Regions from separate parts of the Arthrobacter sp. 05T420 genome, predicted to be linked through region 2. Evidence: riboswitches for the same ligand, from Rfam matches in the RefSeq annotation. Region 2 holds a riboswitch; each other region holds the start of a gene.
The links. A riboswitch is a leader RNA that binds a small molecule or an ion and turns the genes downstream of it on or off. The one in region 2 is predicted to bind cyclic di-AMP.

Region 1 (3,265 bases), on a different contig from region 2:
CGCCGGCGTTGTCGCCGACAGCCTTGGCAATAACAGCCAGCGAGTTGGTCTTGGTGACCTCGGCGCGGTGCCGTGCAACGGTTGCACGAGTAGTCATTAAGTTCTCTCTTTCGTGATCCTTGGACCGCGCGCTTTCGGGCACGGTTTGAGGACGCTCCGGCATCTTGGGGGTACGCCGGATCGCCCCGAAATGGGTTACTTAGCGAAGGGTGTACTGCGAAGACGCGCCAAAAGCGGAAACTGCATGCGGTCCGGACTCGGTAGAGATTGAGCCTGCGGAACGTGATCCAATCCGGGCGCCGACAAGGGCGGCACGTGATGTGGATTCCAGCGGGCTCGAAAGAACCTCGCCGGTGCGCATGCGCGCAGAATTGTGGCGTGAAGACACGAAAGTAGCCTCTCCCAATGCCTACGAGGTGAGCTGTCGGATTCGGATGGGAGTCACCCGGCCGCGCTGCTTCCTGGGAAGCTTTGCGACTTAACCCCAAGGCCTTCTTTCGAAGGCCAAAATTGGTTCCCCCGCCCCTGCCAGACGATGTAATGCGAACGGACCTTGAGCGGTGGCAGAGCTAGGCAATCCACTCAAGAGCGCCAACTTCGGAAAAGTTGGCGTGCTTCAAACCCTACAGGAGTCCGGGCCCAATGTCACATTCAGATCACGGCGTGTCACAAGCACTTGAGAGCGGCCCATCGTCTATTTAGAGCCAGCCGAGGGGGTCAACGACTTCGCCGTTGACCATCACTTCAAAGTGGAGGTGGCAGCCCGTGGAGGCGCCGGTGGTCCCGCTCATCGCGATGACGTCACCGCGCGACACCTTCTGGCCGACCTTGACCGAGGCCGAGGACAGGTGGTTGTACGTGGTCTCCAGGCCGTTGCCGTGGTCAATGACCACCCGGTTTCCACCGCCGAAGGGATGCCATCCGTTGAACGTCACAGTGCCGCTGGCAGCCGCATGGACCGCCGTGCCGCACTGGGCAGCGAAATCCTGGCCGCGGTGGAACTCCCCCGCGCCCCCGGTGATCGGGCTGACACGGTAGCCGAAGGGCGAAGCCGTGACCAGATGATCCAGCGGCGCGCCAAGGGTGCCTGCCGAAGCCGCGCGAGTGATACTGCCCACAGACTGGGCGCTGAGCAGCTGCTTTAGCTTCCCATCCGGATCGCCCTTGGTGGTGACGGCGGTCCGGCTGAAGTCGACCTTTGCGGCCGCGGCGGCCGTGACATCGGGCTGCACGGCAGCGGACAGAGCGCCGGATCCGGCGGTGTTGGAGGCCATCACCGGGCTCGTGACGGGGACCGTCACCGTAAGAACCAGACCGGTTGCGGCCAGGGCAATACCGGCCTTCTGGCCGACCCCGCTGGCCGAGGCAAACTCCGTTACCTGGCGGAACGGACTGCGCCGGCGACGCCGTTCATCGCGGTGCGCGTCGCGCGGGCGTTCGGCCATATGCTCGACGACGGGACGCGGCTCCGGAGCGGGACCGGTCGCGCGGCGACGGCCCCTGGCGGTCTGGGTGGTCAAGAACGGTTCCTCTCTGGAGAGCCTGCGAAGTTAGCTGTCGGATTCGGGTCAGAGAGATCAAAGACCCGGTCCGCCGTTGCAAGCAGCCAGGCACAGGGGCATCCCAGGGGATCCTTCGGTGGAAGCTGCTTGCCGCTGACGGACTTCACCCCAAGGCTGCTGAAGTAGCAGCCGAAAGTGGTTCCCCCGCCCCTGCCAGGAGATGGTTCCGCGACTGATCCGCTGGCAGGGCTCGGCTTCGGATCAGGTAACGCTTTGGTATCGGTACTGGCCACTAACTATAGGCGATTAAGCCGCCCGGTAATAAATCCGTAATCGCAATTGTGCAGAACTCATGGGTCGTCCCATGACCGACGAGTTATTGCTGGTCAGGCCACAGTTACGAAGACGTGCGCGGCAACCTCGGGCGGCAGCTCCAGTGCGCCCTCGATATCGGGGACGCGGACCGAGATGTACTCCCCCACCCGCTCCAGCGAGAGAAGGGCACCGGGGCGGATTCCACCCTCGTCGAGCTGGGTAAGAAGCTCCGGCTCCACCTGGATCGGTTCCGCGAGCCGGTTGACCGTGATCCGCGAACCAGCACCGTAGCCGGCCATGGCCTCCAGCAGGTTCACGGCCCTATCCGTGGGAGCACCATTGGGCACACCACCAAGATCCGCAAGCCCCGGAATGGGGTTTCCGTAGGGCGAAACGGTCGGGTGGTCGAGCATCTCGAAGATTCTGCGCTCGACGCGTTCGCTCATGACATGCTCCCAGCGGCACGCTTCCTCATGGACGTAGGCCCAGTCGAGTCCGATCACGTCCGCGAGCAGGCGCTCCGCAAGGCGGTGCTTGCGCATGACGCCGATTGCGCGTTTCCGCCCTGTTTCGGTCAGTTCAAGATGCCGGTCGCCCGAAACAACCACAAGCCCGTCACGTTCCATGCGGCCGATGGTCTGGGAAACAGTGGGGCCGGAGTGGCGAAGCCGTTCTGCGATGCGGGCGCGGAGGGCAACGATGTTTTCTTCTTCAAGTTCCAGAATGGTCCGAAGATACATCTCCGTGGTATCGATCAGATCCGTCATTCAGCTCAGCTCCTCGAGCGCAGTCCTAGCGTCATTCCCACCGTACCGCGTGCGGGCTGCATGCAGGATGCGCCCTGGCGAGAACCGCGTACGTTCGCATGCCAGCCTAGCCTATTTTGAATTACTCCGGATAATATTTCGTTCGGACCGGGGCTGCCCTCCCGGTGCCGCAGTCCGGCCGTTTCCGGGCGTCTCAATGACAGGACTATGACAGGGCTATTTCCGAATCGCAGTGGGCTGTCAGGCAGAATAAAACAGGAAGAATGAAAAGGGGTGTCCGTTGTAGCCATCCCTGCCAGGCCACCTCTCAGCCACGCCACGAACCAGCCGAATATTGGAGCCACTGTGAGCAACACCAGCATCACGATCCCCGCCAACCTCCTGCCCAAGGACGGACGGTTCGGCGCCGGTCCGTCCAAGGTCCGACCGGAACAGCTGGACGCCCTCGCCGCATCGGCGAAGCTGCTGGGGACTTCGCACCGCCAGGCACCGGTAAAGAACCTGGTCGGCTCGGTACGCAGCGGCCTCAGCGAATTCTTCCGCGCGCCCGAAGGGTACGAAGTGGTGCTCGGCGTGGGCGGATCCACCGCGTTCTGGGACATTGCCAGCTTCGGACTCGTGGAGAACAGGGCGCAGCACCTGTCCTTTGGTGAGTTCGGCTCAAAATTTGCCTCCGCCACC
Region 2 (3,265 bases):
CATACTTGGATTCCAAAGATGTGCTCGAAGCCATGGTCATCGCCGGGGTGGCGGGAATCTTGCTGGCCGGCATCGTCGGGTGGCTCAGCGCGCGCAGCGCCATCCGCCCCCTCGGTGATGCCCTGGCCAGGCAACGGCGCTTCGTCCAGGATGCGAGCCACGAATTGCGCACACCCTTAACCATCCTGGACACCAGGATCCAGCTTGCCCAGCGCAACACCGTGCCCGGCTCCAGGCAAGGCCAAGACCTTGCCAGGATCCGAGAGGACGCAGCAACGCTGACCGGGATTGTCAACGAACTCCTCCTCGCAGCAACCACGGAAGCCCCGGACCGCTCCGCACCGCCTGCCGACCTTGCCGACGCCGCCGCCAGCGTCGCAGGGAGCCTCCAGCAGGTCGCGGACCAGCGCAGAGTGCGCCTGGATTTCGTGGCCGATGCCCGGCCGCTGGCCCGGATCGAGAAGAATGCACTGCGCCGTGCCGTACTGGCCCTGGCGGACAACGCCCTTGCCCACACCCCTGAGGGCGGCCGCGTGTCCATCACGACGTCGATCGAGCAGAGCCGCGCCGTCATCACGGTGGCGGACACCGGGACCGGCATCACCGGCGTCGATCAGGCCCGAATCTTTGACCGCTTCGTGCGGACCGCCAGCACTGACGGTTCACAGGGACAGCGGAGCTTTGGGATCGGCCTGGCCTTGGTCCGGGAGATCGCCGTCGCTGCCGGGGGGACCGTCGAGGTGGCCGCGACGGGTGCCGAGGGCACGGTCATGAAATTGACGCTTCCGTTGGCCGGGCGCGTGAATCCCTGAGAACCATATGCACAGAAAAGACCGGCGATCGATTTGCCCCCAAGGGAATCGATCGCCGGTCTTTCCGGACTGTATAGCCCTGGAAGGGGCCGTGCGGCTTAGGCGCGGACGAAGGTCACGCCGCCGGTCGCGGTCAGCCAGGACAGCGGGTGGACCATCGTCTGGTTCTTCCCGTTCATCCCGCCACTGACCACCTGGCCGTTGCCGGCGTAGATGCCAACGTGACCGGACTGGACCACCATGTCGCCGGGCTTCGGGGTCGAAACGACGGTTCCGAGGCCAAGGAAGGCCCGGGGACCGATGTCACCGACGGGCTTGCCCGCGGCGCCAAGGGCCTTTTCCACCATGGCGGTGCAGTCCTGGGTGATGCCCACCTGGCTGTAGGCGGCCGAGAGCATGATGGCGTTGCGTCCGCCGGCAGCCGGCGCCGCGGCATGCCCTGCGGCCGGAGCGGACTGCACCTTGATGGTTGCCTTGGGTGCTGCGGCCGGTGCTGCTGCAGGCGCTGCAGCAGGGGCAACGGCGTGGGCTGCGGCGGGGGCTGCGGCGGGAGCCGTCGCCACGGCAACGGGCTTTTCGATCACCGGTGCTGCGACGGTAGCTACCGCCGGGCGGTCAAAGCTGATTTTGACGCTTGAATCAGCGTTGACGGGCGCACTGACCAGCGCGTTGACGTCCACTTTGGACGCCGGAGCGGAGTCGCGCTGCGCAGGTGCTGCAGCTGCGTTGGCTGCCATTCCGCTGGTGAGGACCAGGCCGGATGCGGCGGCGAAGACGGCGGCATGGCGCGCAAAAGTATTGATTGAAGACATGAGTGTAGCCTCTCCCAGTGCCTGCGAGGTGAGCTGTCGGATTCGGATGGGAGTCACCCGGCCGCACTCCCGGGCCCGTCACTGCGGGCACTGTGCGGCTTCACCCCAAGACCTGCGTCATCAGCAGGCCAAATGTGGTTTCCCCGTCTCTGCCGGTAGTTGATGCGAGTTATCCCCGGGCCGCGGCAGAGTTAGGCAATCGGCTGGGGAGCGCCCGTATCGGAGACAACAGGCGCCTATCCACCGTAACCCGAACCGGATGTAAATGTCACATTCAGGTAACGGCGGCCACAGTACGGTCCCGCAATTGCCCATGGGGCGGCGCCGCATCCGAACGTAGGATGATGCCACCAGCACCACGCCTGAGCGGAGGCCCGAAATGAACAGCCACTGTGTCGCCATCTGCCAGCTGAGCACTCAGCCCCAGGAAGATTTCGACGTCAACACCGAGCTGCTGATCCTGGACGGCCAGGACGTCCGCGTGACGACGTGGGACGCGGAACCGCGCGACGGCGGCTTCGACGAGCACGTCCTCAATGATCGGGTGGATGCGCTCGGGTACATGGTTGTCAACGACTGGTCCTTCCTGGACGGCAAGGCCTACGCGGTGGTGGAGCGGCGGTCAGGCCCGGCGCAGGAGAGCAGCGGCGAGCCGTGACATTCCTGTCCCTGGCGCTGATTGCCGTCGTCGCCCTCGCTGGCCCCCTGCTGGCTCTGCCGGTGCGCTGGCGGCTGCCGGTGGTGCTGGGCGAACTGCTGGCCGGCATCGCGATCGGACGTTCAGGCCTGGCCCTCGTGGACCCCACAGACCCGACGTTTACCCTGCTGGCCAACATCGGATTCGCGCTGATGATGTTTGTGGCCGGAACCCATGTTCCCGTGAGGGATCCGCAGATCCGCTCCGCCCTTGGCCATGGCTCCCGCCGGGCCATTGCGGCCGCAGCGGCAGCGGTGGCGGTCGCCACCGGCATCGGCCTGCTCTTCGGAACTGGACATGCTCCCCTCTACGCAGTGCTGCTGGCGTCCTCGTCGGCCGCCTTGGTCCTTCCGATCATCGATTCCCTGCGCCTCGGCGGACCCCATGTCATCGCCATGACCGCGCAGGTGGCCATCGCCGACTTAGCCTGCATTGTGGCGTTGCCGCTCCTCGTGGACCCGCCCCACGCAGGCCGCGCGGCACTGGGCGTGCTCGCAGTGACCGGCTGCGCGGTGGTGCTCTACTTCGTCCTGCGCTGGCTCGATCGCAGGGGAATCAACGGGCGCATGCACCGACTCTCGGAAAGCCGCAAGTTTGCCCTGGAGCTGAGGAGCCAACTGGCCGTCCTCTTCGCCTTGGCCGCAGTCGCGACGTGGAGCAATGTGTCCGTGATGTTGGCAGGGTTTTCATTCGGCCTGGTGGTGGCCGCCGTCGGCGAACCGAGGCGCCTGGCCCGGCAACTGTTCGCCCTCAGTGACGGCTTCCTTGGCCCGGTGTTCTTCGTGTGGCTGGGCGCGTCACTGACACTCAAAGACCTTGCCGGGCATCCGGAGATGATTGCCCTCGGACTGGCCCTCGGAGCCGGGACCCTGCTGACGCACGCCGGCCTGGCGTTCCTGGGGCTTCCGTTGCCACTCGGGGTGTTGTCGGCGGCCCAACTGGGC
Region 3 (3,265 bases), on a different contig from region 2:
GGTCCCGGATCAGTTCCCATTCCCGCGGCTCCTCAGCCCCGCCAGGCGGACCCAGCCGGCACATGTCGCGGCATTGAAACCGAGATCCCTAGCGGCCGCCGTCGTGCTCCCCAAACGGTCAAACACCTCGAAAAACGCCTTCTTCTGATCCTGCCCATACCGCACGGGCCGGGATGAATCCCCGCTTTAACGAACCACGGTCGTTGCAACTCCCAAATGTCTGGGTGTTGCAACGACCGCTAGAACCCGCCTGTGGATCCGGGGCCTCCTTTGGTGGGCCGCTACTGCCGGTTTAGTACCAGTTGTGCGCGTAGTGGAAGTTCAGGGCGCCGCAGGGGGAGCCGTAGCGTTCCTTGACGTAATTCAGGCCCCAGTTGATCTGGGTTCGGTAGTTGGTCCTGTAGTCGGCGCCGGCGCTCGCCATCTTCGAGGCGGGCAGGGACTGGACCACGCCGTAGGCGCCGCTGCTGGCGTTGGTGGCAGTCGTCTTCCAGTCCGATTCCTTGGTCCAGAGCTTCTGCAGGCACTGCATCTCGTTAGGTGCCCAGCCATAGCTGCCCAGCTGGGCCGCGGCGTAGGCCTGGGCGCCGGCGGGGTCGTCGATGGCGACCGGGGCCTTGGCGGGTGCGGGGGCCTTGGCGGGAGCGGCCGCAGGAGCCGGGGCCTTGGCGGGTGCGGGCGCCTTGGCGGGAGCGGCCGCAGGAGCCGGGGCCTTGGCGGGAGCCGCTGCGGGGGCTTTGGCGGGCTTAGCCGCCGGGGCCTTGGCTGCCACGCTGTTGTCTACTGTCGCCGTGGGCGCAGCGACCTCGACTCGTTCGAAGTTGAGCTTGGCCAGCGGGTCGGCGCTCGTGGCCGTTTGGCTCCCAACCTTTGCCGTGTGGGCGCCCGGCTCTGCCGCCTGGGCGGCGGCGCCGCCCCCCACCAGCATGGCGCAGGCGGCGGTGATGACGGCGGCGCGGCGGCCTGTGATGCCGAGTCCTGTGGCCAGCCTGGACAGGGCGGATGCCTGCGTGGCCGGTTCGGCGCGGTGGCGCGACTTGGTGGAGCTGGAATGGGAATCGCCGTCAGGGCGCGGCTGTACCTGGAATTCAGTCATGATGATGGCCTCTCAACGCCGGCGAAGTTAGCTGTCGGGTTCGGATGAGGTCATCCGGCCGCACGGAACATCACGTGTCGGCTTCACCCCGAGGGCGCATGAAATGCAGAATGCCCGGGAACTCTGGGTCCCCCGCCTCTGCCTGGTCTAGCGGAATCCGGGAAGCGGCAGAGTTTGGCGTCCATCCGGATATGCGGCACCAATGGCAGCGCACTCCTAAGACGCTACAGGACCCCGGCGCTTAAGTCACATTTTGGTAACAGGAGTCACAGTGGCGGGGTGTCGGCTTGCGCCGGAACCCCGGCGGCGACCGAACTGCGGTTCGCGTGGTTGGCTACACCGACGGCGGCGCCGCGGGCAGCCGCACGGCGAACTCCGTGCGGCCCGGCCGGGACGTGACTTCGACGGTCCCTCCGTGGGCCTCCACGATCGACTGGACAATGGACAAACCCAACCCGCTCGTTCCCTCGGAGGTCGGCGCGGAAGTCGCCGTGCCCGGACGGCGGCTTCCGGTGGCCGGAACGCCAGCGGCACCAGAAACAGCACCAGAAACGGCACCAGAAACCGTGCCGGAAACCGAGCCTGCGGCGGCCCCGGACCGGGCCCCCGCCGTCGCGGCCACAGGGTTAGCTGCGGCGCTGGCTGCGGGATTGGTCCGCGCGGCGTCGGCCCGTGCGAAGCGGGCGAAGACCCGCCCAACGAATTCCGGGGCGATGCCGTTGCCGTTGTCCGTCACGGTGACCACGGCGCTTCCGTCAGCCGAACGCATGACACCCGTGACCACCTTGGTGCCGGGAGCCGTGTGTTTGCGTGCATTGGACAGGAGGTTGGCGAGGACCTGATGCAGCTGGGACGCGTCACCGCGCACCACCACGGGCTCCGCCGGAAGTTCCAGCTGCCAGATGCGGTCCGGGGCCATGACTTTCTCGTCGCTCACCGTCTCGATGGCCAGCTGCGTGAGATCGACGTCGGAGATCTTGAGCGGCTGTCCCTCGTCCAGGCGCGCCAGCAACAGCAGGTCCTCCACCAGGGTGGTCATCCGCTCGGACTGGCTTTGCACTCGGGCGAGGGATCTCTCGCCGTCGGGGGTGAAATGCTCGGTCATCCGCATCAGCTCCGTGTAACCGCGGATGGCTGTCAGCGGGGTGCGGAGTTCGTGCGAGGCGTCGGCGACGAACTGCCGCACCTTCATCTCGCTCTCCTGCCGCGCCTCGAGAGCGTTGGAGACGTTGTCCAGCATCTTGTTCAGCGCGTAGCCCACGCTGCCCACCTCTGTTCCGCGATGGGCCGCAGACGCCGGGACGCGCACTCCGAGCGCCACCTCGCCAGCGTCCAGCGGGAGGCGGGAGACATTGGTGGCCACTTCGGAGAGCTGTTCCAGCGGCTTCATGGTCCGCCGGATCAGGGCCGTACCGGCAAGACCGATCAGCACGAGTCCGCCGGCGGAGACCACCACCATGGTCCAGACCAACGAGGTCAGGGTGCTGTCCTTTTCTGCCAGCGGAAGTCCGGTGACAATCACGTCGCCATAGGGTGCCCGCACGGCGGTGAGCCGGTACGCGCCGGCCGAGAGGGTCCGGTCCACGGGCACACCGTTCGGGGTGAGCGCCAGGAGGGCCGCGTTGTCGTCGGGGGAGAGGCTCTTGCGAGTGGCGTCCCCGGCCAGGAAGCCGGCTCTACTGACCTCACCGTCCTCGATGCGGGCGTTCAGCGTCCCGACGCCCTGCCCCCTGGCTTCGAGGGGGTCGGGGCGGCCGGACGGGTTGCCGGACACGGGACGGCCGAAGTCGTTCGAGCGGCGGGAGGCATTGCTGAGCTGGTCATCGAGCTGTCGGGTGAGGAACAGGTCCATGGAGGCATAGCTGAACAGCCCCACGGCGCCGCAGATGGCCACAAGCAGCGCCATGGCGACGAGGACCAGGCGGGTGCGCAAATGCCACGTGGACGGGTTGCGCCAGTCGCGTCCGGGGACGCGGGTCATGCCGGAAAGCGTGGGCACGGATCAGTCCGCCGGCTTCAGGACGTAGCCGGCGCCGCGCACCGTGTGGATCATGGGCGCATGGTTGACGTCCACCTTCTTGCGGAGGTAAGAAATGTAGAGTTCCACGATGTTCGCCTGGCCGCCGAAGTCGTAGTCCCAGACGCGGTCCAGGATCTGGGCCTTGCTGA

Region 1: it holds a riboswitch for cyclic di-AMP, as region 2 does, so the genes downstream of both, AC1DEM_RS14540 (M23 family metallopeptidase) here and AC1DEM_RS18085 (hypothetical protein) in region 2, are expected to answer to the same signal.
Region 3: it holds a riboswitch for cyclic di-AMP, as region 2 does, so the genes downstream of both, AC1DEM_RS10275 (aggregation-promoting factor C-terminal-like domain-containing protein) here and AC1DEM_RS18085 (hypothetical protein) in region 2, are expected to answer to the same signal.

Annotation. Positions count from the first base shown of each region.
Region 1 covers NZ_JBFTLG010000014.1:94,092-97,356, forward strand. The annotation lists gene AC1DEM_RS14535 (NlpC/P60 family protein) at 1-97, opposite strand, end outside; cyclic di-AMP (ydaO/yuaA leader) riboswitch at 393-562, opposite strand; gene AC1DEM_RS14540 (M23 family metallopeptidase) at 699-1,520, opposite strand; cyclic di-AMP (ydaO/yuaA leader) riboswitch at 1,525-1,738, opposite strand; gene AC1DEM_RS14545 (iron-dependent transcriptional repressor DtxR) at 1,889-2,584, opposite strand; gene serC (phosphoserine transaminase) at 2,930-3,265, shown strand, end outside.
Region 2 covers NZ_JBFTLG010000020.1:5,599-8,863, reverse strand. The annotation lists gene AC1DEM_RS18090 (sensor histidine kinase) at 1-812, shown strand, start outside; gene AC1DEM_RS18085 (hypothetical protein) at 911-1,624, opposite strand; cyclic di-AMP (ydaO/yuaA leader) riboswitch at 1,633-1,822, opposite strand; gene AC1DEM_RS18080 (hypothetical protein) at 2,004-2,282, shown strand; gene AC1DEM_RS18075 (cation:proton antiporter) at 2,279-3,265, shown strand, end outside.
Region 3 covers NZ_JBFTLG010000009.1:18,623-21,887, reverse strand. The annotation lists gene AC1DEM_RS10280 (helix-turn-helix domain-containing protein) at 1-64, opposite strand, end outside; gene AC1DEM_RS10275 (aggregation-promoting factor C-terminal-like domain-containing protein) at 293-1,096, opposite strand; cyclic di-AMP (ydaO/yuaA leader) riboswitch at 1,101-1,259, opposite strand; gene AC1DEM_RS10270 (sensor histidine kinase) at 1,431-3,077, opposite strand; gene AC1DEM_RS10265 (response regulator transcription factor) at 3,099-3,265, opposite strand, start outside.